2 regions of the Pseudoxanthomonas japonensis genome follow, and region 1 is predicted to be linked to the other one. Evidence: predicted binding sites of a transcription regulator. Region 1 holds the regulator's gene; the other holds the start of a gene.
The links. The regulator HrcA, encoded in region 1, represses chaperone genes, less so after heat shock. The targets are predictions, from matches to a motif close to TTNGCACTCNNNNNNNNNGAGTGCNAA.
Positions count from the first base shown of each region.

Region 2: rpoH (RNA polymerase sigma factor RpoH) is a predicted target of HrcA. The motif match lies at 2,775-2,801, and genes of this name have one in related genera.

Region 1 is NZ_CP171632.1:1,952,697-1,968,655, reverse strand. It holds gene ACGHX3_RS08990 (phosphoglycerate mutase) at 1-30, opposite strand, end outside; gene greA (transcription elongation factor GreA) at 38-502, opposite strand; gene carB (carbamoyl-phosphate synthase large subunit) at 511-3,756, opposite strand; gene ACGHX3_RS08975 (hypothetical protein) at 3,837-4,400, opposite strand; gene carA (glutamine-hydrolyzing carbamoyl-phosphate synthase small subunit) at 4,397-5,524, opposite strand; gene dapB (4-hydroxy-tetrahydrodipicolinate reductase) at 5,747-6,466, opposite strand; gene ACGHX3_RS08960 (EAL domain-containing protein) at 6,524-7,834, opposite strand; gene ACGHX3_RS08955 (prephenate dehydrogenase) at 7,976-9,079, opposite strand; gene dnaJ (molecular chaperone DnaJ) at 9,135-10,253, opposite strand; gene dnaK (molecular chaperone DnaK) at 10,381-12,303, opposite strand; gene grpE (nucleotide exchange factor GrpE) at 12,414-12,935, opposite strand; gene hrcA (heat-inducible transcriptional repressor HrcA) at 12,978-14,027, opposite strand; gene recN (DNA repair protein RecN) at 14,113-15,780, shown strand; gene fur (ferric iron uptake transcriptional regulator) at 15,889-15,959, opposite strand, start outside.
Region 2 is NZ_CP171632.1:439,319-455,277, forward strand. It holds rRNA gene ACGHX3_RS01920 (23S ribosomal RNA) at 1-149, shown strand, start outside; rRNA gene rrf (5S ribosomal RNA) at 276-390, shown strand; gene ACGHX3_RS01930 (dipeptidase) at 487-1,710, shown strand; gene ACGHX3_RS01935 (metal-dependent hydrolase) at 1,784-2,632, shown strand; gene rpoH (RNA polymerase sigma factor RpoH) at 2,813-3,691, shown strand; gene ACGHX3_RS01945 (hypothetical protein) at 3,825-5,255, shown strand; gene ACGHX3_RS01950 (DUF1203 domain-containing protein) at 5,327-5,800, shown strand; gene ACGHX3_RS01955 (NAD(P)/FAD-dependent oxidoreductase) at 5,773-7,053, opposite strand; gene ACGHX3_RS01960 (MFS transporter) at 7,104-8,420, opposite strand; gene ACGHX3_RS01965 (primosomal protein N') at 8,420-10,606, opposite strand; gene ACGHX3_RS01970 (hypothetical protein) at 11,052-12,026, shown strand; gene ACGHX3_RS01975 (DUF3106 domain-containing protein) at 12,016-12,609, shown strand; gene ACGHX3_RS01980 (DUF3667 domain-containing protein) at 12,630-13,847, opposite strand; gene ACGHX3_RS01985 (MATE family efflux transporter) at 13,950-15,338, shown strand; gene sppA (signal peptide peptidase SppA) at 15,388-15,959, shown strand, end outside.

The DNA.
Region 1 (15,959 bases):
CACAGGCAGCAGCAGGGTGGCCTGGGCCATCAGTCCGTCAGTCGGCGTAGGAGACGCTGACGATTTCGTACTCGCGCTGGCCGGCCGGCGCGTCGATGGTGACGCTGTCGCCTTCGTGCTTGCCGATCAGGGCGCGCGCCAGCGGCGAGGAAATCGCGATCAGGCCCAGCTTGATGTCGGCTTCCAGGTCGCCGACGATCTGGTAGCGCTTTTCTTCATCGGTATCCACGTCGGCCAGCACCACCTTGGCGCCGAACACGATGCGCGAACCGGCGTTGAGCTTGCTGACGTCGATGATCTCCGAGTGCGACAGCTCGCCTTCCAGCTGCTTGATGCGGCCTTCGATGAAACCCTGCTGCTCGCGCGCAGCGTGGTACTCGGCGTTCTCCTTCAGGTCGCCGTGCGCACGCGCTTCGGCGATGGCCGTGATCACCTCGGGACGCTTGACCGTCTTCAGCAGATCCAGTTCCTGGCGCAGGCGCTGCGCGCCTTGCATGGTCAATGGGGCTCTCACCCTTGAAGCTCCTTGTGCAGTTCCTGCAACGCCAGCACCGGGCCCGTGCCGCGGTATTCCAGCGAATGCACCAGCGCCTTGGCGCCGGCGACGGTCGTCGAATAGGTGACGCGGTGCTGCAGGGCCTCGCGCCGGATGGAGAAGGAGTCGGCGATCGCCTGGCGTCCTTCCGTGGTGTTGACGATATACACGATTTCGCCGTTCTTGATCAGGTCGACGACGTGCGGGCGGCCTTCCAGCACCTTGTTAATCTGCTCGCAGGCGATGCCGTGCTCGCCCAGCCATGCCGCCGTGCCCGCCGTGGCGACGATGGCGTAGCCGCGGCCGACCAGTTCCTGCGCCACCGGCAGCACGCGCTTCTTGTCCGGGTCGCGCACCGAAATGAACACCTTGCCCACCGGCGGCGCCTTGATGCCGCCGGCTTCCTGCGCACGCGCCATGGCCGCACCGAAGCTGCGGCCCACGCCCATCACCTCGCCCGTGGAGCGCATCTCCGGGCCGAGGATCGGGTCGACGCCCTGGAACTTGGCGAACGGGAAGATCGCTTCCTTGACCGAGTAGTAGTCCGGCACGATTTCCTTCGTGGCGCCCTGCCCGGCCAGCGTCCTGCCGGCCATGCAGCGGGCCGCGATCTTCGCCAGCGGCATGCCGGTGGCCTTGGACACGAACGGCACCGTGCGCGAGGCGCGCGGATTCACTTCCAGCAGGTAGACGATGTCGTCGTTGCCGTCTTCGCTAAGCTGGATGGCGAACTGGGTGTTCATCAGGCCGACGACCTTCAGGGCCTTGGCCAGTTCGACCACCTGGCGGCGCAGCTCGTCCTGCGTCTTCGCCGACAGCGAGTACGGCGGCAGCGAACACGAGGAGTCGCCCGAGTGCACGCCCGCCTCTTCGATATGCTCCATCACGCCGCCGATCAGCACGTTGCCCTCGGCGTCCGCAATGATGTCGACGTCCACTTCCACCGCGTTGTCGAGGAAGCGGTCCAGCAGCACCGGCGAATCGTTGGAGACCTTCACCGCGTCGCGCACGTAGCGGGCCAGGTCGGATTCGCCATAGACAATCTCCATCGCGCGGCCACCCAGCACGTACGACGGACGCACGACCAGCGGGTAGCCGATCTCGCGCGCCAGCAGCAGGGCTTCCTGGTCGTTGCGGGCGATGCGGTTGGGCGGCTGCTTCAACGCGAGCTTGTCGACCAGCTGCTGGAAGCGCTCGCGGTCCTCGGCCAGGTCGATGGAATCCGGGCTGGTGCCGATCACCGGCACGCCATTGGCCTCTAGCGCACGCGCGAGCTTCAGCGGCGTCTGGCCGCCGTACTGCACGATGACGCCCTTCGGCTGCTCCAGTTCGACGATCTCCAGCACGTCTTCCAGCGTCAGCGGCTCGAAGTACAGGCGGTCGGAGGTGTCGTAGTCGGTGGAGACGGTTTCCGGGTTGCAGTTGACCATGATGGTCTCGAACCCGTCCTCGCGCAGCGCCAGCGCGGCATGCACGCAGCAGTAGTCGAACTCGATGCCCTGGCCGATGCGGTTGGGACCGCCGCCGAGGATCATGATCTTGTCGCGGTTGGTGGGCAGCGCCTCGCACTCGTCCTCATAGGTCGAATACAGATAGGCGGTGCTGGTGGCGAACTCGGCCGCGCAGGAGTCCACGCGCTTGTAGACCGGCTTCACGCCCAGCGCCTTGCGCAGCACGCGCACGGCGGCCTCGTCGGTGCCGGCCAGCTGCGCCAGGCGCGCATCGGAAAAGCCCATGCGCTTCAGGCGACGCATGCGCGCCTTGTCGAGCGAGCCCAGGCCGTCGGTGGCGAGCTGCTGCTCGGCGGCGATGATCTCTTCCATCTGGTCGAGGAACCACGGGTCGATGAACGACAGCGCGTGCACCTGCTCCACCGTCATGCCGGCGCGGAACGCATCGGCCACGTAGAACAGGCGTTCCGGGCCCGGCGCCTTCAGTTCGCGGCGCAGCGTGGCCAGATCGTCCTCGTCGGCCAGGTCGAGGCCGGTGGGGTCGAGGCCGACCTTGCCGGTCTCCAGCCCGCGCAGTGCCTTCTGCAGCGATTCCTGGAAGGTGCGGCCCATCGCCATCACCTCGCCCACCGACTTCATCTGGGTGGTCAGGCGCGCATCGGCCTGCGGGAACTTCTCGAACGCGAAGCGCGGGATCTTGGTGACCACGTAGTCGATCGCCGGCTCGAACGAGGCCGGGGTCAGGCCGCCGGTGATCTCGTTCTTCAGTTCGTCCAGCGTGTAGCCGACGGCCAGCTTGGCCGCGACCTTGGCGATCGGGAAACCGGTGGCCTTGGAGGCCAGCGCCGAGGAACGCGATACGCGCGGATTCATCTCGATGACGACGACGCGACCGGTCTGCGCATTGATGCCGAACTGCACGTTCGAACCGCCGGTGTCCACACCAATCTTGCGCAGCACGGCGATCGAGGCATCGCGAAGGCGCTGGTATTCCTTGTCGGTCAGCGTCTGCGCCGGCGCGACGGTGATGCTGTCGCCGGTGTGCACGCCCATGGGATCGAGGTTCTCGATCGAGCAGACGATGATGCAGTTGTCCGCGGTGTCGCGGACCACTTCCATCTCGAATTCCTTCCAGCCCAGCACCGATTCTTCCACCAGCACTTCGGTAGTCGGCGACAGTTCGAGGCCGCGGGTGACGATGTCGACCAGTTCCTCGCGGTTGTAGGCGATGCCGCCGCCGCTGCCTCCCAGCGTGAAGCTGGGACGGATGATGGTGGGATAGCCGACGCGGGTCTGGATTTCCAGGGCTTCTTCCAGCGTGTGGGCAACGGCGGCCTTCGGGCATTCCAGCCCGATCTCGCCCATCGCCACGCGGAACAGCTCGCGGTCTTCGGCCATGCGGATGGCGTCGCGCTTGGCGCCGATCAATTCGACGCCGTACTTCTCCAGCACGCCATTGTCGGCCAGGTCCAGCGCACAGTTCAGCGCGGTCTGGCCACCCATCGTCGGCAGCAGCGCGTCGGGCTTCTCCTTGGCGATGATCTTCTCGACCGTCTGCCAGTTGATCGGCTCGATGTACACCGCGTCCGCCATCTCCGGGTCGGTCATGATGGTCGCGGGATTGCTGTTGACCAGTACCACCCGGTACCCCTCCTCGCGCAGCGCCTTGCAGGCCTGTGCGCCGGAGTAGTCGAACTCGCAGGCCTGGCCGATGACGATCGGGCCTGCGCCGATGATGAGGATGGTCTTGAGGTCTTGACGCTTGGGCATGGTGTCCTCGATCTGTTGCGTTGCCGTCGCGCACGATGCGCGGCGCGGCGAAGTGGATAGTCAGCGCATCCGGCGGATGCTCAGAGGGTGGTGTCCTCGATGCCGCAATGGGTCTGCGCGTCGTCCTTGAAGGCGTCGAGCTCGGCGTCGGTCATGTCCAGGTCCGGAAACTCGCGTTCGAGCACCTTGGCCGCCGGGGTCCCCATGAATTCGACCACCTGCATCATCGCCGCCTGCGGCAGTCCGCCCAGCATGGATTCGGGCTCCGGCGCCGGTTGCCCGTTGATGCTGGACTCCACACCCTTGCGCACGAACTGCATGAGCTTGCTGCCACCTTCGGTCTCCGCGAACGCGATCCATTGGCCAGCCGTCTGCTCGTCGCCGAACAGGGTGCGGAACGCGTCCACGAGTTTCACCGACATGATCGGTTCGATCCGCGCCAGCAGGCACGTGCGCTGTGCGGGCGCCAGGTCGGCGAACGCAGGTTCCTTCCCGATCTCCGTTTCCATCACCTGCACGACCGCGCTGTCGAAGCCGAACAACTGCTGCAACTGCCGCACCTGCTCATGGGTGGGCAGCGTCGCGGATGCCGGCGCGGCCAGGAAGGCCAGCAGGAACCCGAGACCGCGTTGTCGCAGATTCATCGCGACGCCACCATGGATTGCACGAAGCGGTCGAACAGTGGCGCCACATCGTGCGGACCCGGCGAGGCTTCCGGATGTCCCTGGAACGAGAACGCTGGCGCGTCGGTCAGTTCGATGCCCTGGTTGGTGCCGTCGAACAGCGAGCGGTGGATGACGCGCACATTCGCCGGCAGCGAGGCTTCGTCGACGGCGAAGCCGTGATTCTGCGAGGTGATCATCACCCGGCCGCCGTCGAGATCCTGCACCGGATGGTTCGCACCGTGGTGGCCGTGGCCCATCTTCATGGTCTGCGCGCCGGCGGCGAGCGCCAGCAGCTGGTGGCCCAGGCAGATGCCGAAGGTCGGGATCTTCTTCGCGATGAACTCGCGGATCGCGGTGATGGCGTAGTCGCACGGCGCCGGGTCGCCCGGACCGTTGGACAGGAATACGCCATCGGGCTGCAGCGCCAGCGCGTCGGCGGCGCTGGTCTGCGCCGGTACCACGGTGACGTCGCAACCGCGCTCGGCCAGCATGCGCAGGATGTTGTGCTTCACGCCGAAGTCGTAGGCCACCACTTTGAACGTCGCCGGCGCCTGCACGAAGGCGTTGCGGTCGAGGTCCAACTGGCCGTCGCGCCATGGATACGGTGTGTCGGTGGTGACCACCTTGGCCAGGTCCATGCCCTTCAGGCCGGGGAACTTGCGTGCGGCTTCGAGCGCCTTCTCGACATCGACATCGTCGCCCGCCATCAGCGCGCCGTTCTGGGCGCCGCGCTCGCGCAGGATGCGGGTCAGCTTGCGGGTGTCGATGCCGGCGATGGCCACGATGCCGCGCGTGGACAGCCACTCCGGCAGGGCCTGCTGGTTGCGCCAGCTGCTGGGGCGGCGCGGCACGTCGCGCACGATCAGGCCAGCACACCAGACCTTGGACGCTTCGTCGTCCTGGTCGGTGCAGCCGGTGTTGCCGATATGGGGATACGTCAGGGTGACGAGCTGGCGGGCGTAGGACGGGTCGGTCAGGATTTCCTGGTAGCCGGTCATCGCGGTGTTGAACACCACTTCGCCGACCGAAAGGCCGTCTGCGCCTACGGATTCGCCCTCGAATACGGTGCCGTCTTCGAGTACGAGGATTGCGGGTCGTGTCACGGGGTTCGCCTTGGGGTGGAGGAACCCTGTCCCACCGGCTTGCGGCTGCAAGAAACCGCGAACGCGGCGTTGATCCGGTCCGTGGCGATGGGTAACAGGCGAGCGGGAATTGTACGGAAACGGCCTGTTCAGCGCCACCGTTTTTTTGCCCGTCAGACCATTGGCAGACCGCTGCCGGCAGGCGTGTTCAGTTTCCGGGACAACGTTCGCGTTCCCGCCCCTTCAGTCCAGCAGGTCACGCACCCGGTAGTCGCCGGCCGGCCGATCGAGCAGCTTGCGCGCCACATGCAAGGCGCCGCGGGCGAACACGTCACGATGCGTCGCGCGGTGGACCAGCTCGATGCGCTCGCCCAGGCCGGCGAACTGCACCGTGTGCTCACCGACGATGTCGCCTGCACGCAGGCTGGCGTAGTGCACCTGCGCGCCCGCACTGGCGGCCGCCTGGCCCAGCGTCAGCGCGGTACCCGACGGTGCGTCCTTCTTGTGCACGTGGTGCGACTCCACGACATCGATGTCCCAGCCGGGCAGCGCGGATGCCGCACGCTCCACCAGTTCCGCCAGCACGGCGACGCCGAGGCTGAAGTTGGTCGCCCAGACCAGAGGAATGGTGGTAGCCGCCGCCGCCAGCGTGGACTGCTGCGCGGACGAGACGCCGGTGGTGCCCGATACCAGGGCCGCCTTGCGCTCGACGCACAGTGCGAGGACCGAATCGAAGCCTTCCGGCAGGCTGAAATCGATGGCGACATCGAACGCCGGCACGCCCGCCAGTTCGCTGGCTGCGAAATGCGGCACGCCATTGACGACGCGCGGCGACGGCGTGCGTCGCGTCACGGCGCCGACCACCTGGTAGCGCTCGGGCTCGGCAGCCGCAAGACGGAGCAACGCCTGGCCCATCCTGCCGGATGCGCCATGGATCAGGAGACGGGTCGGTGAGGTGTTCATGGCCGCATGGTAGCCGCGGTCCGCCGGGCTGGCGACCGCCTGGGGGCGCTCCCGGGATCAGGGCACCTGCGGATGACCCAGATGGTAGCCCTGCGCATAGGGCACGCCGAGCGTCTTCAGCGTCTGCAGCTGCTCCGCGGTTTCCACGCCCTCGGCCACGAGTTCGGCCTGCGTACCACGCGCGAACGTCAGTAACGCGGCGATCAGGGCCTGCATGCGTGGCCGCTGGTCGACCTCGCGCACCAGCGTGAAGTCGAGCTTGATGATGTCCGGCGCCAGGCGCAGTACGTGCCGCAGGCTTGAAAAGCCGGCCCCGGTATCGTCCACGGCGATGCGCAGGCCCAGCGCCTGCAGGGCGGAGAGGCAGGCATTGAGTCGCCCGTAGTCTTCCACCGGGGTGTGCTCGGTGATCTCCAGCACCAGACGGCGCATGTCGTGGGCCTCGAGCATCGACTTCAGCTCGTCGCTGCAGACCGTTTCCGGCGACGCGTTGATTGCCAAGTAGGCGTCGGCCGGAATCCGGGCGAGTTGGTCCAGTGCGACCCGGGCCGCCGCCAACTCCAACCGGATGCTCATCCCGTGCCGTGCGGCCTCCTCGAACCAGCGACCGGTCGACAGGTCGTACTCCACCGGGAAGCGCGCGAGCGCCTCGTAACCGACGACCACGTCATCGGCGATGCGCACGATGGGTTGCAGGGCAGTCGTGAGCTGCGCGCCCTCCAGCACGGCCTCCAGGCGTTCACGTCCTTCGCGGGATTGCTGGCGGTCGCGATCGCCCTGGCCTTTCCTCTGTTCCAGCGCGGCCCGCATCTGCGCATGCTCGATGGCGTTGTAGAGGCTGGCGGCCACCAGCGTACTCAGCTGGTCGAGGGTGCGCTGGTCGGTGTCGCCGTAGGCGCCGGGGGTCGTCGAGACCACCTTGAGCACGCCCACGGCCTGGCGGCGGAAATACAGCGGTGCCACCAGCATCGAGCGGAGCCCCACGCTGCGGCAGGCTTCGCGGTTGACGCGCGGATCGGTCTCGCTGTCGTCGCAACGCATGACGCGCCCTTCCTCCAGGCACCGTCCCGACAAGCTGCCCTTCACCGGCAACATCAAGCCGACCTGGTTACCCGCGATGCCGCTGGCCGACCAGTAGCGCATGTGCTCGCCATCCTGGATCTCCAACACGGCACCCGCCGATCGCGTCAGTTCCTGCGCGCGGTACGTGATCGCATCGACGACATCCTGCGGGTCAGGCCCGGCGGCGGCGATCTCGCTTTGAGCCGCCACGATCCGCGTCAGCAACGCGACCGCATCTTCATCGGTCATCGCCGGGACCGGTGGCCGGGCCGACGCGATCGGAATCAGCTTGTGGTTGCGTACCATGTCCGTCGCTCCCTGCGGATGATGATGGATGCGCACGCGTCCACGCACCCCGGTGGGACCGATGCTAGGCCCCTCATCTCACAGTTGTCGAGTAAACGGGTTTACCACGTGTCGGGCTTTGCGTGATCGCCGGACGCGCGGCTACGGCAGGATGCGACCGAGTCCCTGCGCCACGATGTCGAACACGGTTCTTTCCAGGGCGACGCGATCGACGTCGTCGAATCCGATGCGGAAGTGCACGTCTCCGCCGGGAGTACGCGAAGAGTGGATCGACGACAGGCTGACGCCATGCCGCTCGAAAACATGCAGCAAAGCGCGCAGCGATCCGGGGCGATCCTCTGGCAGGTGCACGCTGAGCGCCTGGCCGGCCGCCGGATCGGCCAGCAGGTAACCGATCCGTTCGTAGCTGTAGTTGCCGGCGGCCAGCGTGGCCTCGCCGATCGCGCTGCGGTTGTCGTGGAGGAATTCATCGCGGAAGGTCGCGCGCGCCGCATCGCTGCCCTCGCCCACCAGTGCGGCCATGCGCGTGATCTGCGCGCCGAGTGCCTGCAGGACCTCGCCGGCGTGCGGATTGCCGAACTGGATGTCCTCGTAGATCGCGGGATTCAACGACAGGATACGCGCGATGATCGCCGCGTCCATTTCGAAGGATGCCGACCGGAATGGCATCACCGCGGCCAGGTCGCCCACCTGCGCCGCCTGCTCCTTCAACACACCCGCCTGCGCCAGGTGCGTGGCATGCACCATCGCCTGCACGAGGGCCATGACGCGGTCGTGCTGCACCGGCGTCGCGCGCACGCACTCGGCCTCGAGCGCATGCAGCAGGTCGTCGAGCCAGGGGCGCCAGCGCCCGATGCGCGCCTCGCAGACGACCATCACCCTGCCCTTCAGGGTCGGCGCCTTGGGCGGCGCGGTCATCGGATGCAATCCCGCGACCTCCGCATGCGAGCACAACATCGCGTCTACCGGCGCGGACTTGATCGAGGTGACGTCGAGCCACAACTTGCCGGCCTCGCTGCCGTCCGCCAGCGCCACATACCGGGCGATCAGCGACGCCGTGTGGCGGATGGGTGCGGCGAACACCAGCACGTCGGCACGACGCACCAGTTCGGACTCGCCCGTCGACGACGCGTCGGTCGGGTCATGGCCGATGACGTCCAATCCCATTCGGGCGCGGAAGAACTGCTGCAGCCAGCGGCCGTAGGCGCCGGCGATGCCGACAATGCCAATGAGGGGTGCGGACACGAAAAGGGCTCCACGAGGGAGCCCTATTCTAGAAGCATGTCGGAACCGCGGAACCTCAGGACGTCATGCGGTCCCAGAATCCTTTCACGCCGTCGAGGAACGTCGCCGACTTCGGCGAGTGCTTGCGCGCTTCTTCGCCACTGAAGGTCGCTTCAAACTTCTCCAGCAACTCGCGTTGCTCGGACGTCAGGTTGACCGGCGTTTCGACCACCACGCGGCAGTACAGGTCGCCCTCGCTGCGGCTGCGCACGGACTTGACGCCCTTGCCGCGCAGGCGGAACAGCTTGCCGGTCTGGGTTTCGGCCGGAATGCGGATCTCCGCTTCGCCCTTCAGGGTGGGCACGCGGACGGTGTCGCCCAGCGCCGCCTGCGAGATGCGGATCGGCACTTCGCAATGCAGATCGTCGCCATCGCGCTGGAAGATGTCGTGCTCGCGCACGCGCACTTCCACGTACAGGTCGCCCGGCGGCGTACCCGGCGGACCGGCTTCACCCTCTCCCGTCAGGCGGATGCGGTCGCCGTTGTCCACGCCCGCCGGAATCTTTACCGACAGGACCTTCTCTTCCTCGACCCGGCCGGCGCCGTGGCAGTGCGTGCAGGGATTCTTGATGGTCTGGCCGCGCCCGCCGCAGGCGGGACAGGCTTGCTGCATGGCGAAGATGCCGCGTTGCATGCGCACGTTGCCGCGTCCGCCGCAGGTCGTGCAGGTTTCGATCTTGCCGTCCGCCGAGCCGGAGCCGTTGCAGGGCTCGCAGGGCGCCAGCGACGGAATCTCGATGCGCTTCTCGACGCCGGCGACGGCCTCTTCCAGGTCCAGCTCCATGACATAGCCGACATCGGCACCGCGACGCGCGGCACGCGCACCGCCGCCACCGAAGATGTTGCCGAAGATGTCGCCGAAGATGTCGCCCATGTCCGGGCCGCCGGGACCGCCGCCGCCCATGCCATGCTCGAATGCGGCATGTCCGTGGGCGTCGTAGGTGCGGCGCTTGGCGCCGTCCGACAGGACTTCGTAGGCCTCCTTGCATTCCTTGAAGGCGGCTTCGGCGGCGGCATCGCCGGGATTGCGGTCCGGGTGATGCTTCATCGCGCAGCGGCGGTAGGCCTTCTTCAGGTCTTCATCGCTGGCGTCGCGGGCCACGCCCAGGACTTCGTAGTAGTCGCGCTTGCTCATGGAGCCGTGATTCGTGATGGGTGACGGGTGATTCGTAACGGCAACGGTGCCCGGGTAACCGGGATCGGAAACGGAACAAGCGGAGCTTTCGCTCCGCTGTTCCGAATCACGAATCCCGAATCGCCAATCACGGCTTCTTGTCGTCCTTCACTTCGGTGAACTCCGCGTCGACCACGTCGTCGGCGGGCGCGGACGCGCCCCCGGCCGGGCCGCCGGCACCGCCCTGGTCGGCCGATGCCGCCGCGTACAGCGACTGGCCAGCCTCTTCCAGCGCCTTGGCCTTGGCCTCGATCTGGGCCTTGTCGTCGCCCTTCATCGCAGTGTCGAGCTCGGCGATCGCCGCTTCCACGCGACCGATCACGTCGCCGCCCACCTTGCTGCCATGCTCGGCGATGGCGCTGCGGGTGGCGTGCAGCAGGCCGTCGGCGTGGTTGCGCGCCTGCACCAGTTCCTGGAACTTCTTGTCGTCCTCGCGGTGCGCCTCGGCGTCGGCGACCATGCGCGCGATCTCGTCCTCGGACAGGCCCGAACCGGCCTTGATCTCGACCTTCTGCTCCTTGTTGGTCTTCTTGTCCTTGGCCGACACGTGCAGGATGCCGTTGGCGTCGATGTCGAACGACACTTCCACCTGCGGCATGCCACGCGGGGCCGGTTCGATGCCCGACAGGTCGAACTTCGCCAGCGACTTGTTGAAGCGGGCCTGCTCGCGCTCGCCCTGCAGCACGTGCACCGTCACCGCGGACTGGTTGTCCTCGGCGGTGGAGAAGGTCTGCGACGCCTTGGTCGGGATGGTGGTGTTCTTCTCGATGATCTTGGTGAACACACCGCCCAGCGTTTCGATGCCCAGCGACAGCGGGGTCACGTCCAGCAGCAGCACGTCCTTGACGTCGCCGGCCAGCACGCCGCCCTGGATCGCGGCGCCGAGCGCCACGGCCTCATCGGGGTTGACGTCCTTGCGCGGCTCCTTGCCGAAGAACTCGGCCACCGCCTGCTGCACCTTCGGCATGCGGGTCTGGCCACCGACCAGGATCACCTCGCCGATGTCGCTGGCGCGCAGGCCGGCGTCGTTCAGCGCGATGCGGCAGGGTTCGATGGTCTTCTTCACCAGGTCTTCGACCAGCGCTTCCAGCTTGGCGCGGGTCAGCTTGATGTTGAGGTGCTTCGGACCCGAGGCATCGGCCGTCACGTACGGCAGGTTCACTTCGGTCTGCTGCGAGCTTGACAGTTCGATCTTGGCGCGCTCGGCGGCGTCCTTCAGGCGCTGCAGGGCCAGCGGATCCTTGCGCAGGTCGATGCCCTGGTCCTTCTGGAATTCCTCGACGAGATAGTCGATGACGCGCTTGTCGAAGTCTTCGCCACCCAGGAAGGTGTCGCCGTTGGTCGCCAGGACCTCGAACTGCTTCTCGCCGTCGACATTCGCGATCTCGATGATCGACACGTCGAAGGTGCCGCCGCCCAGGTCGTACACGACGATCTTGCGGTCCGCCCCACCCTCGCCCTTGTCCAGACCGTAGGCCAGCGCGGCGGCGGTGGGTTCGTTGATGATGCGCTTGACGTCCAGGCCGGCGATCTTGCCGGCGTCCTTGGTCGCCTGGCGCTGGCTGTCGTTGAAGTAGGCCGGCACGGTGATGACCGCTTCGGTGACGGTCTCGCCCAGGAAGGCTTCGGCCGTCTTCTTCATCTTTTCCAGCACGCGCGCGGAGATTTCCTGCGGCGCCATCTTCTTGCCGTCGCTGGTCTGCACCCAGGCGTCGCCGTTGTCGTGCGCGACGATGCCGTACGGCACCAGGTCCAGGTCCTTCTTCACTTCGGCGTCGGTGAACTTGCGGCCGATCAGGCGCTTCACCGCGTAGAAGGTGTTCTTCGGATTGGTCACGGCCTGGCGCTTGGCCGAGGCACCGACCAGCACTTCACCGTCCTTCGTGTAGGCCACGATGGAGGGCGTGGTGCGGTCGCCTTCCGAGTTTTCGATGACGCGGGCCTTGCCGCCGTCCATGATCGCCACGCACGAGTTCGTCGTGCCCAGGTCGATGCCGATGATCTTGCCCATGATGGATCTCACTCCCTAGCGAATGCTGATGTTGGACCCGGCGATCGGCCGGGTGGATGGTCCCGATATAGGGATGCGATGGCGCGGTTCAAGCGCCCTCGCGAGGGTGTTCAGTCGTGCTTCGCGACCACGACCAGCGCTGGGCGCAGCAGGCGGCCGTTGAGCACGTAGCCCTTCTGGAACACCTGCACCACGCTGCCGGGCGCGGCGCCGGGGGCATCGGCCTGACTGATGGCCTGATGATGCTCCGGGTTGAAGGCTTCGCCGGTCGGATCGATCAGGCTCAGGCCGTTGTCGCCGGCCACCTTGAGCAGCTGCTTGAAGGTCAGCTCCAGGCCGTCCTTCAGCGGGCTGGGCTCGGTGCCTGCGGCGGCCAGGCCGGCATCCAGGCTGTCGAACACCGGCAGCAGGTCGCCGAGCAGTCGCTCGTTGGCGAACTTGCGGGCCTGCTCGATGTCACGGGCCACGCGCTTGCGCTGGTTTTCCAGGTCGGCGCGCTCCAGCAGCGTGGTGGCGCGCAGCTGGTCCAGCTCGTTGCGCAGCGTTTCCAGCTCGGCCAGCAGGGCGGCGTCGGTATCGGTGGGCTCGGGCGCCTGGCCCTGAGCGGTGTCTTGATCGTGCTGTTCGTTCATTTCGGTTCCCTGGCGGCAGGTCCGGCCGCCCGACCCGGGAACCTATGGGGCCGCGGAATCCGGATTCAAGGCCGCGCCCAGGACATCGGCCGCTGCCTGCACCACCGGAATGACGCGGTCGTAGGCCATCCGCGTGGGACCGATCACGCCCAGCACCCCCAGCACCTGCCCGCCCGCCATGTACGGCGCGGTCACCACCGACACGCCATCGTGCGGCGCCAGCCCGGTGTCCTCGCCGATGAAGATGCGCACGCCGGGCGCGCGGATCGTGCGCTCAAGCAGTTGGAGGATCTCGCGCTTGCGGGCGAAGGCTTCGAACAGGTCGCGCAGCCGTTCGAGGTCCGACAGCTCCTGCACACCCATCAGCCGGGTCTGGCCGGCCAGCACCACATCGTCGCCCGGCGGCGTCAGCGCCTGCTCGGCCAGTTCGATGGATTCGGCCAGCAACCCTTCCATTTCGGTCTGCGCCCGACGCAGGTCGCGCAGCAGGTTGGCGCGGATCTCGGACAGCGGGCGGCCGGCGAACTGGGTATTCAGGTAATTGGCGATGCGCTCCAGCTCGGAGCGCTCGTAGGGGCGCCTCGTTTCAATAACCCGGTTCTGCACGTCGTTGTCGGCGAACACCAGGATGGCCATCACCCGCTGCCCGTCCAGCGGCACGAAGTCGATGTAGCGGAACGCGAACTGCTCGCGCCGGGGCACGCTGACCACGCCGACGAAATGGGTCATCGCCGACAGCAGCTCGGACGCGTTCCCCAGCAACGCCTGGGTGCCAGCGCCGGCCGACAGCTCGGCACGCAGGCGCGCGACCTCACCGTCGCCCAGCGACTTCACCTGCACCAGGCTGTCCACGAACACCCGGTAGCCCTGTGCCGTCGGGATGCGCCCGGCCGACGTGTGCGGCGAACTCAGCAGCCCGACCTCTTCCAGCTCCGACAGGATGTTGCGGATGGTCGCCGGGCTGACTTCCAGCCCTGCATGGCGGGCAAGCGTCTGCGACCCCACCGGCTCGCCGTCGCGAATGTACCGCGAGATCAGCGTGCGCAGCAGCTGGCGGGCGCGCGGATCCAGCGGGGGCGATGGCGTGTTCATGGCAGCTAGATAACGTCGCGCCGTCGCCTTTGCAAGCCGGAAGGGTGTCTCAGTCGGTGAGCCGGCTGCGCTTACAATCCACCGCATGCTCAGACATCTCGCCCTGAAGGATTTCGCCGTGGTTCGCGCCGCCGAACTGGAGTTCGGTGACGGCATGACCGTCATTTCCGGTGAAACCGGCGCCGGCAAGTCGCTGCTGGTGGACGCGCTCGGCTTCCTGTCCGGCCTGCGCGCCGACAGCGGCGTCGTCCGCCATGGCGCGGAACGCGCCGAACTGTCCGCCGAGTTCGCCGCCGCCGCCGGGTCGCCCGCGCAGGCCTGGCTCGCGGACAACGAGCTGGACGACGACGGCCAATGCCAGCTGCGCCGGGTGATCCGTGCCGACGGCGGCTCGCGCGCCTGGATCAACGGGCGCAGCGTGACCCTGTCGCAACTGGCCGAGCTTGCGGGCCGGCTGGTCGAGATCCACGGCCAGCACGAGCACCAGGCCCTGCTCGCGCGCACCAGCCAGTTGGACCTGCTCGATGCCTTCGCCCGCAACGACGGCGAGCGTGCCGCCGTACGTGAAGCCGCACGTCGCTGGACGGCGCTGCTGCGCGAGCGCGAGCAGCTGTCCGGCCAGGGCGATGTCTCCGACCGGATCAATTACCTGGAACACCAGCTTGCCGAACTGCAGCGCGAAGACCTCGCCCCCGCGGCACTGGAGGCATTGGTGGCCAACCACCGCCGGCAGGCGCATGCGGCCGGTCTGATCGAGGTCTGCGACGCCGCGCTCGGCCAGCTCGCCGGCGACGAAGCGCCCTCGTTGACGCGCCAGTTGCAGCAGGTCCGGGCCGATCTCGCCCGGCAGGCGGAACACGAACCGCGCCTGCGCGACGTGGATGCGCTGCTGGACGGTGCCGCTATCCAGATCGAGGAAGCCCTGTCCCTGCTCGGCCAGGTGCGCGACGACCTTGACGCCGAGCCTGTGCAGTTCGACGCGTTGGAACGCAAACTCGCCCGGGTGCACGACCTCGCGCGCAAGCACCGCGTGCCACTGGATGGCCTGCAGGAGCAGCACGACCGCCTCGCCGCTGAACTGGACTCGCTGCGCGGCGCCGGCGAGCGCCTGCTGCTGCTGAACGGCGAGATCGACGCCGCCAGGGTGCAGTGGCGCGATGCCGCCGCCGCGCTGACGCGCACGCGCCAGCGCGCCGCGAAGACGCTGGGCGACACCACCACCGCACTGATCGCCGATCTGGGCATGGGCGGCGGCCGCTTCGAGATCGCGCTGGAACCGCAGGACGGCGAACGGCCCGACCCGACCGGTGCCGAGCGCATCGAATTCCTGGTCTCCGCCAATGCCGGCCAGCCGCCGCGCGCCTTGCGCAAGGTCGCGTCGGGCGGCGAACTCGCCCGCATCTCGCTGGCGATCGAAGTCGCCGCGCTCGGCCTGGACGCCGTGCCCACCATGATCTTCGACGAAGTGGACACCGGCATCGGCGGCGCGGTGGCCGAGATCGTCGGACAGAAGTTGCGCGCACTCGGCGCGGAGCGTCAGGTCCTGTGCGTCACCCACCTGCCCCAGGTCGCCGCGCAGGGCCATTCCCACTACCGGGTGAGCAAGGCGCCCGTGGACGGCATGACCCAGAGCGCGGTCGAGAAGCTCAACGCGAAACAGCGCGAAGAGGAACTCGCCCGCATGCTGGGGGGCGTGGAAGTCAGTAAGGAAGCCCACGCGGCGGCCAAACGGCTGCTGGCGAACGCGGTCTGACCACTCTGCTGTTTAATGTGGGAGCGACGTAAGTCGCGATGAGGCATTACCCATGCTGCTTAGCGACTTGCGTCGCTTCCACATCCTGAAGCAGGAAATTTCCGACCGTCAGCGCTTCTTGCGCACGTAGAGCACCAGCGAATGCTCTTCCAGGATGTAGCCGTGCCTGGCGGCGATCT
Region 2 (15,959 bases), 1.5 Mb from region 1:
TCTAAGCGGGAAGCGCGCCTCAAGATGAGATCTCCCGGGGCACAAGCCCCCTGAAGGAACCATCAAGACTAGGTGGTTGATAGGTCAGGTGTGTAAGTGGGGCAACCCATTGAGCTAACTGATACTAATGATCCGTGCGGCTTGACCATATAACCTCAAGTGGCCTTGGACTCGACGATATCGTCAGAGAAAATCCAATGCCCGCTACGTCACAAGACCCTATGAGAGATTGGCGCCTTAATCCGTTAACTGGATGGCGACGCTCCAACCCTCTCCCTGGTGAAATTAGCGCTGTGGTCCCACCCGTTCCCATCCCGAACACGGAAGTGAAACGCAGCCGCGCCGATGGTAGTGTGGCTTAAGCCATGCAAGAGTAGGTCATCGCCAGGGGCTTTATCCCAAAACCCCCAGCCGTAAGGCTGGGGGTTTTTTCTTGCGCGGCTTTCGCCAACAATCGAATTTCATCTCATCGAGGGGGGGCGAAGCATGAGGTTGTGTCGGATAGCGTTGGCCAGTGCGCTGTCAATCTGTATCGATGGGGCGTCGGCCGAAGGCGTGTCTGCAGAGGTGAGCCGCGTGCACGAGGACGCGATCGTGCTGGATACCCATCTGGATACGCCGGCCAACTTCCGTCGTCCCGGCTGGAGCATCGTCGACGACCATGCGCACGAAGGCGATCTCTCGCAAGTGGATCTTCCGCGCATGAAGGCGGGTGGCCTGGATGGGGGCTTCTGGGTCATCTACACCGCACAGGGCGCCCGTGACGAAGCCGGGAAGCATGCCGCACGCGACCACGGGCTGGATCGTCTTGTGAGCATCCGTGAAATGCTGGCGGCGAATGCAGGAGACATGGAGCTCGCGCTTACCGCGGACGATGCGGAACGCATCGCGAAAGCCGGAAAGCGTGTCTCCTTCATCAGCATGGAGAACGCAGCGCCGCTCGCCAGCGATCCCAGCCTGCTGACCGCCTACCATCGGCTCGGGCTGAGGATGCTCGGCATCACGCATGTACGGAACAACGATTTCGGTGATTCGTCGACGGACCCGGCAGGTGCAGAGTGGAGTGGTCTGAGTCCTGCCGGCAAGGCATTGGTGCAGGAAGCCAACCGCCTCGGCATCGTGCTGGATGCTTCGCATGCCAGTGACGCGGTCTTCGATCAGTTGCTTGCGTTGTCGCAGACCCCGATTGTCCTGTCGCATACCAGTGCGGATGCCCTGTATGACCATCCGCGGAACATCGATGACGGCCGGCTCCGCCAGTTGGCGGTGAAAGGCGGCGTCATCCACGTGAATGCATACGGTGGCTATCTGATCGATATCCCGAAGATTCCCGAGCGCGAGACAGCTATGGGCGCGCTGAGTGAGAAGTACGGACCCGAGAGCGAACTCGCGGTAGATCGCGTGCCCGCTTATCTGGCGGAACGAAGGGCGATCGAGGCGCGATACCCCGCCAGGCACGCGACCTTCGACGACTACATGGCGCACGTGCTTCACATCCTGAAGGTGGCCGGCGTGGATCATGTCGGCATCGGTGCCGATTGGGACGGTGGCGGCGGCGTGGCAGGGCTGGAAGACGTCAGCGCGTTGCCGAAGATTACCGAAGCGCTGCTGGCGGCCGGCTACACGGAGCAGGATGTGCGGAAGATATGGAGTGGCAATCTGCTGCGCGTGATCCGGGAGGCGCAGGCGATCGCGTCATCAGAGGGCTGAAGCCGGTTTCGTCTTGGCGTAATGCGGCGCGCGGGAAAGTGGTTCGGACGCATGGCCCCAAGAGGGAGGCATCATGGAAGAGTCGATCACCGCCAGGCGATTCATCGCCGCGCTTCCCCGTGACATTCCGCGGCACTGGTTGCCGGACAATGAAGTCGTTTCGTCGCTGCTCAACGCTTACACCATCCTGGTGCCGGCCAATGAGGCGTTCTATATCCGCACGCTCAATGCCTGCCTGCCGAAGGTGCATGACGACGCCCTGCGCCAGCGCTGCCAGGCATTCATCCGGCAGGAGGCGCAGCATGGCGTTGCGCACAAGCGCTACTGGGGCAATCTGGATGCGCAGGGCTACGCATACCGGGGCATCGAGCGCGCGGTGGATCGGGGCATCTTCCGTGTGATGGATCGTGTCGCGCCGTTGTGGTTGCGCGTGTCGCTGGTGAGTTGCGTCGAACACATCAACGCCTTCCTCGGCTACGAGTTCCTGACGCAATCCATCCTTGCGGATGCCGATCCGCGCGTGCGCGACCTGATGGAGTGGCACTTCGCCGAGGAGATCGAGCACCGGGCGGTGGCGTTCGACCTGCTGCAGGCGGTCTCGCCCCGCTATGCCGTACGGGTGCTGGGTGCGGTGATGACCACCTCGCTCTTCTATCTGCTGCTCGTGGGGCTGGCGGCGTCGCTGCTCGTGCAGGATCGCCGGCTGTTGCGGTTGGCCACGTGGCGCCAACTGACGCACCACGTCGGCGCAGGGCATGGCATGGGCCGACGGACGCTGCGGCATCTGACGGAGTACCTGCGCCCCGGCTTCCATCCTTCCCGGCTGGCGGCGGACGCCGATGCCATGGCCGCGACGGTGCTGCGGCGGCAGGCGACTGCCGTGCCGCCTTCCGTCATGCCGATGCCGCCGCCGCGGACCTGAACGAAAGCCTTTCGTCCGCCTCAGGGAATGACGAGGGTCGAGGGCAGTACCTGCAAGTCTCTGATTACAAAGGCAGGTTGGTGCGAGCTGGATCGGCGGCTGTTCGTTGCACCACTGGAACAATACGGAACTTCCGGCACGGTTAGCAGTCGAACTCCCCGACTGCTAACATCCATGCCCATGAGCCAGAACACCCCCACTACCGCCCTGGTCACCAACAACCTGCCGATCCCCAGCGCCCTGGGTTCGCTCGACGCCTATATCAGCGCCGTGCACCAGATTCCGGTGCTGACGGTGGAAGACGAGCGCGCGCTCGCCAACCGTTACCGCGAGGACGAAGACCTCGACGCCGCCCGCGAACTGGTGCATTCGCACCTGCGCTTCGTGGTGCACGTGGCGCGCGGCTACAACGGCTATGGCCTGCCGCTCGGCGACCTGATCCAGGAAGGCAACATCGGCCTGATGAAGGCGGTGAAGCGCTTCGACCCCGACATGGGTGTGCGCCTGGTGAGCTTCGCGGTGCACTGGATCCGTGCGGAGATGCACGAGTTCATTCTGAAGAACTGGCGCATCGTCAAGGTCGCCACGACCAAGGCGCAGCGCAAGCTGTTCTTCAACCTGCGCAAGTCGAAGACGCGCCTGGGCTGGATGAATGCCGAAGAGGTCAGCGCCATCGCGAAGGACCTGAATGTCTCCGAGCGGGAAGTGATGGAGATGGAGTCGCGCCTTTCCGGCCGCGACATCGGCTTCGATGCGCCTTCGGACGAAGACGAAGACCACGCGCCGCCCTCGCCGGCCAGCTACCTGGTCGCGCGGGACGAGGATCCGTCGCAGGCGTACGAGCGTGCCGACAGCGAAGACAACCAGATGGAACTGCTGCGCGAAGGCCTGGCGAATCTCGACGAGCGCTCGCGCGACATCATCAAGCGCCGCTGGCTGGACGGCGAGAGCAAGGTCACGCTGCAGGAGCTGGCGGACGAATACGGCATTTCCGCCGAACGTGTCCGTCAGGTCGAGGCCAATGCGCTGAAGAAGATGAAGGCGCTGTTCGCCGCCTGACCTTCCTGGTTGTGACGTGATATCGAAGAGGCCCCACCGGGGCCTCTTCTCTTTTGTGGCGTGCGCATCGGGGGATGTGGTCCACTACGCCGCGACCCGACATGGGTGGCGCTATAACCGGAAGGAGCAGGGCATGGGGTGGGGCAACAAGCGACGGGGGCTGTTCGTGTGGGTGTTGGCAGCGGCGAGCGGTCTCGCTGCTTCGTCGGGTTTCGCGGCGTCGCACGCGGCCGACGATGGCAACACGAAATCGTCGGAAGGACAGGGCGGCGTCCGCTTCTCCATCGATCGCGAAGAGTACGACGCGCAGGCACGCGCCGCGATGCAGGTGGATCCCGTGGTCGCTGCGCATCTTGGCGCGATCCGCACGGTCGCGCTTGATGACGCCGCGAGCATGGACGAGCCGGGTCCCGACGTGCTGGTGTTCGATGTCGAGGGCAGCCGCGGCAAGGGACGTGTCACCGCGCGCTTCATCACCGTCAGCGCCACGCAGGAGGCCCTGGGTCCCGGCATGCTGGTCATGGCCGACGGCACCCGGCACGAGATCGAAGGCGATGCCGACGCGCTGGCCGCGGAGGATGGCCCTCCTTTGCACGACCACGCGCATGACGAAGACGTCGAAGCAGGCGCGAATGCCTTCATTCGCCAGGCGCAGGAGGCAGCGCAGCGTTATCCCCTGATCCGCCAGCACATCGGCCAGATCGCCAGCTTCGAGATCGACACCGATGCCACCGGTGCCGCACCGGGCATGAACACCTTCGTGTTCGACGTCGCTGGCGACAAGGGACGTGGGCGGCTCGAGGCCGACTTCATCACCGTCAGCGCCGACACCGAGCGCCTCGGCAAGGGCGTGCTGACGCTGGCGGGCGGTCGCAAGCTGTCGTTCGAAGGTGAGCCCCGCGGTGAGGACGAGCCGGAGGACGGCGTCAGCGCCGCTGACCTGTTCGGCGGCGACAACATCTTCACCCGCCAGGCGCGTGTGGCGGTGCAGCGCTATCCGCTGGTGCAACAGCACATCGGTACGCTCGCATCGTTCGAGCTCGATCTCGCTGCCACCGGCGAGGCGGAAGGCGCCGAAGAGTTCGTGTTCGCGCTCACCGGCGACAAGGGGCGCGGACGCATCCTCGCCGAGTTCATCACGGTCGATGCCGACACCGAACGCCTGGGCAGGGGCGTGCTGACCTTGGCGGATGGCCGCGAGATCGCCTTCGAGGGCGAGGCGCCGATGGAAGGCGAACTCGCCGCGCCGCGCATCGATTCGGATCGTGGCGAGGCCCCTGACACGTTCGCGCGCCAGGACGGGATCTTCGTGCTGCAGGCCAACGCGGCCATGCAGGCGCACCCGGTCGTGCAGCGCCATATCGGCGATATCCGCGAAGCCGCCTTCGACCGCGACGCGTCGTGGAAGGCGGACGGCGAGCGCTACATCTTCGACTTGAAAGGCAGCAAGGGCCAGGGACGCCTGGAGGCCGAATTCATCACCGTCGATGCCGACAGTGAGCGGATCGGCGACGGTGAGCTGGTCATGGCCGACGGCAAGCGTTACCCGCTGGACGGCAAGTAGGTCGCGCAAGATCCGGATAGCGCCGCCGGTGAGGCGGCGCGAGCATGGCATCACTGCTTCGGAGTGATGCCATGTCGTTCGTGATCCGCGGGCTCTCGCCCGAACCGTTCCGCCCCCTGTTCGCCCTAGACGATGCCGCGCTGGCGGCACGCAACATCCGTCGCGTCATCGCGGACAGCGATCGAGGATTTCCCTGCCGCGTCACGCTGCAGGACGCGCGACAGGGCGAAGCGTTGTTGCTGCTGCCCTATCTGCACCACGATGTCGCGGGGCCGTATCGGGCGAGCGGTCCGATCTACGTGCGCGAAGCCGCCATGCAGGGTTGGACCGCCGAATTCCACGATCAACTGCCGCCCTCGTTTCCCCGCCGGCTATTGTCGCTGCGCGCCTACGATGCCGATGGCTTGATGCGCGACGCCGAGGTCGTGGAGGGCGTTGAAGCGATGCCGTACCTGCAACGCCTGCTTGACCAGCCGGGCGTCGCGTACCTTCACGTGCACAACGCACGTCCCGGCTGCTACGCCTGCCGCGTCGACCCGGCCTGATCCTCGTCCTTGCCCAGGATGATCCGCGCGCCGCGCTGGTAGCTCCAGTACGCCCAGCACCAGTTCAGAAGCACGACCAGCCGGTTGCGGAAGCCGATCAGGAAGAACACGTGCGCGGTCAGCCAGAACCACCACGCCAGCAGGCCGGAGAACTTCAACCGGCCGAAGTCCACTACCGCCGCCATGCGACCGATGGTCGCGAGGTTGCCGTAGTCCTGATAGCGGAATGCACCGGGCGACGTGCCGCCTGACAGTCGTGCACGGAGCACCTGTGCCACGTGCCGGCCCATCTGCTTGGCCGCCGGTGCAACGCCGGGAACCGCTCGACCGTCCGACGTCACCGCAGCCAGGTCGCCGGCGATGAAGATGTCGGGATGCCCCGGCACGCTGAGGTCGGGCTGCACCAGCACGCGTCCGGCGCGATCCAGCGGCACGCCAAGTGAGCGCGCCAGCGGTGATGCGGCCACGCCGGCGGCCCAGACCACGGTCTTGGCCGGGACGAAGGTGTCGCCCAGCCGGTAGCCGTCGTCGGTGATATCGCTGACCGGCGTGCCGGTGACGACCTCCACGCCGAGTTTCTCCAGTTGCTTGCGGGCCTTGTCCGACAGCGCCTCGGGAAACGATGCCAGCACGCGTGGTCCCGCTTCCACCAGGCGCACGCGGGCCTGCGAGGGATCGATGTTGCGGAACTCGTTGGTCAGCGTGTGCCGTGCGATCTCGGCCAGTGTGCCCGCCAGCTCCACGCCGGTCGGGCCGCCGCCGACGATGGCGAAGCTGAGCCACGCGGCGCGTTTCGCCGGATCGGTTTCGGCCTCGGCGCGCTCGAACGCGAGCAGCAGGTGGCGGCGCAACTGCAGCGCGTCGTCGAGCGTCTTCAGTCCCGGCGCGTGCCGGGCCCATTCGTCGTGGCCGAAGTAGGCATGCGTCGCGCCGGTCGCCAGCAGCAGGTGGTCGAACGCGAGCGTCGTGCCGTCGGCGAACACGATCTGCTTGTCCTGCGGCGCGATCGACGCCACCTCGGCCAGCCGCACTTCCACGTTCTTCTGCTTGCGCAGGATGTGGCGCAGCGGCGCGGCGATATCGGGGGCGGACAGGCCGGCGGTGGCCACCTGGTACAGCAGCGGCTGGAACAGGTGGTGGTTGTGCCTGTCGATCAGGGTGATGCGGACCGGTGCGTTCGCCAGGGCGCGCGTGGTCCAGAGGCCACCAAAACCGCCGCCGACGATGACCACATGGGGACGTGCTGCCTGCATGCTCGATTCTCCTGGCACCGCACGCGATTGTCGCATGCGGCGCATGCCGATCAGGTCGGGTCGCGGTCGATCAGCGAGGTCTCGCGCGTGTCCGGCATCCACAGGTAGACCAGCAGCGAGCAGGCGATGCAGGCGGTGACGTACCAGTAGAAGCCGGTCTCGTGGCCGATGCGCTTGAACCACAGCGCCACCGCATCGGCGGTGCCGCCGAAGATCGCCACGGTCAGCGCGTACGGCAGGCCGACGCCGAGCGCGCGGATCTCCACCGGGAACAGTTCCGCCTTCACCACCGCATTGATCGCGGTGTAGCCGCTGACGATCACCAGCGCCGCCATCACCAGCCAGAACGCCTGCGCGGCGCTCTGTACGTCCTGCAGCTGGCTGAGGATCGGCACGGTGCACAGGGTGCCCAGCACGCCGAACGCGATCAGGATGCGCCGCCGTCCGATCCGGTCCGACAGCGCGCCGACCACCGGCTGCAGCAGCATGTAGAAGAACAGCGTGGACGCATTGATCAGGCTGGCGGTCTCGGCCGCCATGCCGGCGCTGTTGACCAGGAACTTGTGCACGTAGGTGGTGTACGTATAGAACGCCAGCGTGCCGCCCATGGTCAGGCCGACCACCGCGAACACCGCGCGCGGATGCCGCATCAGCGCACGCAGCGTGCCCTCGGCGCGCTGCTGTCCCGTCGCCGCCGCGTCGTTGCGTTGGAACGACTCGGTTTCCACCATGTTCCGGCGCAGCCACAGCGCCACCAGCGCCGCCACCGCGCCGATCGCGAACGGAATGCGCCAGCCCCATTCGCGCAGCTGGTCGTCGGTGAGGAACACGCGCTGCAAGGCGATCAGCACCCCCAGCGCGATCAGGTGGCCCATTACCAGGGTGACGTACTGGAAGCTCGACCAGAAGCCGCGATGCTCGCGCGTGGCCATCTCGCTGAGATAGGTTGCCGACGTGCCGTACTCGCCGCCGACCGACAGGCCCTGCAGCAACCGCGCCAGCACCAGCAGGATCGGCGCGGCGATGCCGATGCTGGCGTAACCGGGCGTGCAGGCGATGATCAGCGAGCCGGCGCACATCATCACCACCGACAGCATCAGCGCGCGTTTGCGACCATGGCGGTCGGCATAGCGGCCGAGCAGCCAGCCGCCGAGCGGACGCATCAGGAAACCCACCGCGAAGATCACCGCCGTCTTCAGCAACTGGCTGGTGCGGTCGCCGCCCGGGAAGAACACCTCGGCGAAGTACAGCGAGAACGCCGCGTACACGTACCAGTCGTACCACTCCACCAGATTGCCGACCGAACCGCTGAAGATGCTGCGCAGCCGCTGGGTGGGGGTCAGGGCGGTACGTGGCGTCTGCGTCATCAATAGAGGTCCATGGGATCGACATCGAGCGACCAGCGCGTGCGGCGCGCTTCCGGCAGGGCGTGGATGTCCGGCAGGGCGAGATCGAGCGTGCGATGCAGCGTGCGGCGCTCGGGCGAGGTCAGCAACAGCTGCACGCGGTGCAGGCCGGCGCGGCGTGGCATCGGCGCCGGCAGCGGACCGTGCATTTCGAGCGTCGCATCGTGCCGGCGCAGCGCCTGCTTCGCCGCCTGCAGGAACTGCTGGGCGGCGTCGACATGCTGGGCTTCGGCGCGCAGCAGGGCGAGGTGCGCGAACGGCGGGAAGCCGGCCATGCGCCGCTGCTCGAGCTCCGCTTCGGCGAACGCGTGGTAGCCGCCGCTGATCAGCGTGTTCAACAGCGGATGGTCGGGATGGTGCGTCTGCAGCCACACGTCGCCGCGCTTGCCCGCGCGCCCTGCGCGACCGGCCACCTGGATCAGCTGTTGCGCCAGCTTCTCGCCGGCACGGAAATCGGTGGAGAACAGGCCTTCGTCCACGCCGACGACCGCCACGCGCGTCAGGTGCGGCAGATCGTGGCCCTTGGCCAGGATCTGCGTGCCGACGAGGATGCCGGGCGCGTCGCCCAGCTTCGCCAGCTGCTGCGCCAGACCGTCGCGCTTCTGGGTGGTGCCGCGATCGACACGCAGCACGGGTACGTCGGTGAACTGTTCGGTCAGCAACTCCTCCAGCCGTTCGGTGCCGATGCCCTGCGGCTGCAAGGCCAGTCCGCCGCAGTCGGGGCAGGCCGGCGGCGCCGCCTGGCGCGCGCCGCAGTGATGGCATTGCAGACGCTTGCCACCGGCATGCACGGTCATCGGGCTGTCGCAGCGTTTGCAGTGCGCGCTCCAGCCGCAGTCGTGGCACAGCAGCACGGGCGCGTAGCCGCGGCGGTTCTTGAACACCAGCACCTGGCCGCCGGCGTCCAGCGCCTGGCGGATCGCCTGCAGCGTGTCGGCCAGCAGGCCCGCCTGTTGCAGGCGCTTGCGGACGTCGAGCACGCGGACGGTCGGCGGCTGCGCCTCGCCCGCGCGGCGCGACAGGCGCAGGTGCACGTAGCGGCCCGTGCGCGCGTTGTGCAGCGTTTCCAGCGACGGCGTGGCGCTGCCCAGCACCACCGGCACGTCCAGCGCCTTGCCGCGCACCAGCGCGAAATCGCGCGCGTGGTAGCGGATGCCGTCCTGCTGCTTGTAGCTGCCGTCATGCTCCTCGTCGACCACGATCAGCCCGGCCTCGGGCAGCGGGGTGAACACCGCCGAGCGCGTGCCCACGATCACCCGTGCCTCGCCGCGCAGGCAGGCCGCCCACGTACGGGCGCGCTCGCCATCGTTGAGGCCGGAGTGCAACGCGTGCACCGGCACGCCCAGCCGTTCGCGGAAGCGCGCCAGCGTCTGCGGGGTCAGGCCGATCTCCGGCACCAGCACCAGCGCCTGCCGTCCACGCCGCAGGCAGTCGGCGATGGCATGCAGGTAGACCTCGGTCTTGCCGCTGCCGGTCACGCCGTCGAGCAGCAGGGCGCCGAAACCCGCGGTGCCGACGATGGCATCGGCCGCCGCCTGCTGCTCGTCGTTGAGCGCGGGACCGGGACGGGGTGTCGGTGCCGCAGGCGTGGCGGCGGCGGGAAAGCGTTCGGCCAGGCCGCGTTTGCCCAGGTCGCGCGCGGTGGCGCGGCCGCTGTCCAGGTGCAGGTCCAGCACGTCTTCGTCGAGCGAAGAGTGCTCGGACAGCAGGTCGGCCAGGCGGCGCGGCCGGCTGCCGGCGCGCAGGCGGTCGCGCTGCAACTGGCCGGCTTCGGTCAGGCGCCAGTGCCAGGCATGGGTGTCGGGCAACGGATCGCCCTGGCGCAGCGCGGTGGGCAGCGCGGTCGCGACCACCTCGCCCAGCGGGGCGTGGGTGTAGCGGGCCAGCCAGTGCAGCGAGTCGAGCAACTCGCCCCGCAGCAAGGGCGCATCGTCCAGCAGGGCATCGGCCGGGCGCAGCTCGAGGGTAGGGTCGGCCGGCGGGCCGACCTGGGCGACGAGACCGGTCAGTGACCGGTTGCCGAACATCACCTTCACCCGCTTGCCGACGTCCCCGGGGGAGGCGACGAGACCGGGCGGTGGCAGATAGTCGAACAGCCGTGGCAGCGGCACGGGCAGGGCGACCTGGAGGACGGAAACGGGCGGCATTTCGGGCAGTGTATCGGCCCGTCCGGGCGCGGGTCACATCTCACGCAGTTGCGTCCATGTCCTGTCAGAATCTTGACGAAATTCACGCAAGTGCTGATCCCTGAAGGAGATTCCGGTTTATCCACACCTGCTGTGGATAAATCTGTGCATGGCGGGAATGCTTCACGGCGCGACGGCGCTTCCATAAGCCTCCGGACCGGGTTGGCCAAAAAAGTGCCAGAACGACTTTATTCAATGTAATCAGACACTTGGGCGTGAAACGCGATTGACATATGGCATCGGTCCGATTCACGGGGGCAGTGGATGACAGATCGGTGACTGCTGTGCACAACGTTTTTCGCCGAAACCCTTGTGCCGCCGGGGAGAGCAGATTTCGACGCCCTGTCAAGCATCCGTACGGGCGCCCCGGGTGACTATGATCGGCACGTCCGCAACCGGTTCCAAGATGGTCTCTTCCCCCGCCTCGTCTTCTCCCGCGCCCGCCGCGCTTGCCGCCTTCCTCCGCGGCTGCGAACGCCGGGGGGCCGTGTTCGCCGAACTCCAGTGCGGCAATGCCGATCGCGGCGACGTGGCCCTGGCCGCGGCCCTACGCGCGTTCCGCGGCAAGGCCGCCGCCCTGCCGATGGCGGACTGGCCGGTGCGCTTCTGGGCGCTGCTGGCGGCGACGCCGCAGTTGCGCGCCGACGGTCCTGCCGCCCGCTGGCCCGGCGCGTTCGCCGCCCTGGCCCGTCCCGCCACCGCGGACCGCGCGGCCTTGCTGCTGCGCCTCGCCGGGGGGCTGCAGGAGGCGGAGGCGGCCAACGCCCTGGGCCTCGATGGCGCGGCCTACCGCGACGCGCTGGCCCGCGCCTGTCCGCGGGACAGCCTGGGCCACCCCGATGCCGGTGCCTGGCGCGCCTTGGCCGACGCCATCCAGCAGCATCTTCGCGAACTGCCCGATGATCGGCTGGCCACGCTCGCGCGCCTGCGCGAGGACGCACTCGCCGGCACGCGGTTGCCGCCTGTCGAGGCCAAGGCGCCCGCGCCGGCCGTTGCGCGGACGCCCCGGCGCTGGCCGTGGATCCTGTCGGCCCTTGTCCTGCTGGCCGCGCTGGCGGCCGGACTGTGGTGGTGGCGGGGTTCCGGATTGTCGACGTCGTCCGCGTTGCCCCAGGCGATTCCGACCGACGAAGACGGCGTATCGCCACTGCCGCCCGATCCGGAGATCACATCGATCGCGCTTCCCGCCGACAACACGCCGCTGCCAGCCCCGGCCGAAGCGGTCGCGCCTGCATCGCACCCGGACTTCCAGCTCCTCACGGACGCCGACGATGAAGCGCGTGCGCGCGAGGCGGATTTCCTGGCCTGGTATGTCGCGGGTGCCGGTGCCACCGCGGCGCCTTCGCCCGATGCGGATGCAGGAGGAGCAGATGCGCGTTGACCGCAGGCGCCGTGCCGCAGCCTGCGTGATGGCAGGCTTTGCCGTCGTGGTGGGCATTGCCGCGTCGACCGCGCAGGATGCCGCGAATGCCACCCGCTGGGCCGCGATGTCGCCGGCCGCGCAGGCCGACTGGCAGCAGCGCCGGTCGGCGTGGGATGCCTTGCCGAGGCACGAGCGTGAGGACCGGCGCGCGCGCTATGCCGCCTGGCGTGCGCTGGACGAGGTGCAGCGTGCACGCCTGCGCGCCGCCGCCCGCGAGATCGCGGCGCTGCCGCCGGAGCACCAGGCCGCGCTGCGCACGCAGTTCAGCGTGCTGGACGGCATGCAGCGGCAGGGCTGGCGGCTGGGGCCGGAACTCGGCGCGGACTGGCCGCGACTGCAGCCGCTGTTCGCGTACGTTCCGCCGGAAGAGCGCGATGGCCTGCTCGCATTGCTGCGGCGCCTGGATGCGGAACAGCGCGACGATCTTGCTGCGCTGGCGCAACGCCTGCCGCCGCAGGACCGCGAGGGATTCCGTCGTGCGTTGCTGGCCGTGCCCGAGGGCCAGCGCCGCGCGTGGCTGCGGCAGCGACGGGACCGTTAGCCGCGCTCCACGCTACGTCGCTAGGCGTTTACCCAGGTCGTCAGCGTCAGGAAGATCAGCGCCGTCAGCAGCATCATGAAGTACAGCGCGCCCAGCACCGAAAACTTGATCAGCGTGACGATCTTGTGCTGCCGGTACACGCGCTGCTGCATCTTCAGCAGGTAGATCGGCATCCACACCAGGATCGCCGTCAGCACCGTCCAGTAGGGGATCTTCCACCAGAAACTGTCCGTCGCAATCACGCTGCCGAGCGCCTGGGTGAGGCACAGCGCCAGGATGCAGAGGCACAGGTAGGCATGGCTGTATAGCGCCACGACCAAGTGCTCCAGATAGACGCGCCGCGTCCCGATGTAGGCGAGTTTCAGCAGCAGGGCGAAGACGGGCACCAGCACGAACAGCGCCGACGGTACCGAGCCGATCAGACGGGTGAAGAAATACTCGGGGTCCTCCGCCACGCGCGGCATGTTCTGCTCGGCACGCGCCAACTTCCTGTTGATCCAGCCGTTGGCGAAATCGGGTAGCCAGCCGATCTTCACCGGGTTGCTCTGGGCGTCGAACGGTTTGTCGCCGATCGAGATCAGCGAGCCTTGCGGCACCTCCGGCAGCGGCTTGCCCTCCGGATAAGGATCGGGTTGCGCCAATGCCGGATGATCCGGTTGCAACTGGATAATCCGTTCGCGCGCCAGTCGCTGGGTGGCGAAGATGTTCTGGTCCATGCGCTCGCGCACGAAGCCCAGGCCGGGAGGAAGCGTGGTCCGTGCCGCCACCAGGCCTTCCAGGGTGCGGTCGCGCTCCTTGATGACGGCCTCGACCGTGGTCTGCCTGGCGAAGCTGATGCCGGACTCGTCCGGCTTGGCGACCAGGTTGGTCTGGCCGTCCGCGGTCGGTGGCGGCTCCGGCAGCCTCACTTCGCCGATATGCAGGGTCAGCCTGGCGACGAAGAACGTCAGCACGCTGACGATGACGAACAGCCGCAGCGGCGCCACGTACGGCGCGCGGTGGCCGGCCAGGTAGGCGTTGGCCAGCTTGCCGGGCGAGAGCAGGGTGCGCAGGGTGCGGAAGATGCGCCCGTCCAGGTGCCAGAACGATTCGAACACCTCTTCCACCGCATGCCCGAAGCTGCGCAGCGGGTTGTGCGCGTTCTGTCCGCAGACGTGGCAGAAGCCGCCCTGCAGCGGCGTCCTGCAGTTGTCGCACGCGCTGGCGTGCACGGCGTCGGCATCGTGCGATGGGGTCATGGGGCGTTCGGGTGGCGCGGCGGGCGAGCGGGTAAGATACCGGCCTCCCGTGACCCGGTGCCAGCGCGATGCCGCGCGACCGCAGTCCGGCGGTTGATCCTCATGTCCGTCTCCCCCTCCCCGACCCCGCGCTTCGGCCAGGAAGTGCGCGCCACGGGCACGCTCGCTTTGCCGCTGGTGCTGGGCCACGTGTCCACCGGCCTGATCGGCTTCGTCGACAACGTCATCGCCGGCCACCACGCCACTGCCACGCTGGCGGCCGTGACCGTGGGCACCGCGCTGCTGTGGCTGCCGATGATGGTGCCGATCGGCACGCTGATCTCGCTGACCGCGTCGGTGTCGCAGCTCGATGGCGCCAACCGGCGCGGCGAGATCGCGCCGCTGTTCCGCCAGGCGCTGTGGCTGTCGCTGGGTCTGGGCCTGCTGATGTTCGCCTTCCTCAGCGTGGCGCCGTACGCGCTGGCCGCGTTCGGCATCGCGCCCGACATCATTCCCGGCGCGACCGCCTTCCTGCACGGCATCCGCTGGGGCGTGCCGGCGCTGACGTTCTACTTCTGCATGCGTTACCTGAGCGAAGGCACGCACTGGACGCTGCCGACGATGATCCTCGGCTTCGGCGGCCTGCTGGTGCTGGCGCCGGTGGGCTACGTGCTGGCGTTCGGCAAGTTCGGCTTTCCGGAGCTGGGCGCGGGCGGGCTGGGCATCGCGTCGGCGCTGACCATGTGGCTGCAGGCGATCGCGTTCGCGATCTACCTGACGCGTGCGCGCCGCTTCGCCGACCTGCAGCTGTTCGCGCGGTTCGATCCGCCGCGTCGCGCGCCGATCATGCAGCTGCTGCGCACCGGCCTGCCGATCGGCATCACCGTGCTGATGGAGGGCAGCCTCTTCATCGTCACCGCGCTGCTGATCGCGCGCCTCGGCGCCATCCCGGCGGCGGCGCACCAGATCGCCATCAACGTGTCGGCGCTGTGCTTCATGATCCCGATGGGCGTGGCCGAGGCCACCACGGTGCGCGTGGGCCATGCGGTGGGCGCGGGCAACACGCCGGGCATCCGCCGCGCCGCGCACGCGGGCTACGTCATCGTACTGGCCACGCAGGCGATCTCGGCGCTGTTCCTGCTGCTCGGCCACGACCTGGTGGTGTCGCTGTACACCGATGACCTGGCGGTGGCCACGCTGGCCGGCACGCTGCTGCTGTTCGCGGCGGCGTTCCAGTTCCCCGACGGCATCCAGGTGCTGTCGGCCGGCGCGCTGCGCGGACTGAAGGACACCCGCGTGCCGATGTGGCTGGCGGTGGTCTCGTACTGGGGCCTGGGCATGCCGCTGGGCGCCGGACTGGGCCTGGGGCTCGGCTGGGGCCCGCAGGGCATGTGGCTGGGCCTGATCGTCGGCCTGACCGCCGCGGCCGTGCTGCTGGGCTGGCGCTTCGAGCGCAGCAGCCGGCGATGGTCCACGGCTCCCGCCCCGGTCACGGTGACCAACGGGGCATGAAACCCTCACACGCGCACGCTACAGTGGCCCCAGTTTCCCGGAGTTTTCCATGAACCAAGTCGCACCCCCGCCGCGTCGCAGCCCCATCGTCGCCTTCTTCGTCGGCCTGTGGGACGTGATGAACTTCACCCGCAAGCTGGTCCTCAACCTGATCTTCTTCGGGTTGCTGTTCCTGGTCTTCATCGTGTTCGTCATCGCCGCCGGCAGTGGCGGGGTGAAGCCGATGATGGAGCGCACCACCTTCGTGCTTGCGCCGGAAGGCCGCCTGGTCGAGCAGTTCACCACCGATCCCGCCACGCGCGCGCTGGCCAAGGCGTTCGGCGACAAGAGCGCCGAGGAAGTGCAGCTGCGCGACCTGCTGCGCGCCATCGAGGCCGCGCAGAAGGACGACAAGATCGAGCGCATGCTGTTGCGCGTGGACCAGCTGCAGCCCACCGGCTACGCCTCGCTGCGTGAAGTCGCCGCGGCGCTCGCGAAGTTCCGTGCCTCCGGCAAGCAGATCGTCGCCTTCGGCGAGAACATCAGCCAGACGCAGTACCTGCTGGCCGCGCAGGCCGACGAGGTCTATCTCGACCCGATGGGCAGCCTGATGCTGGAGGGCCTGGGCCGCTACCGCCAGTA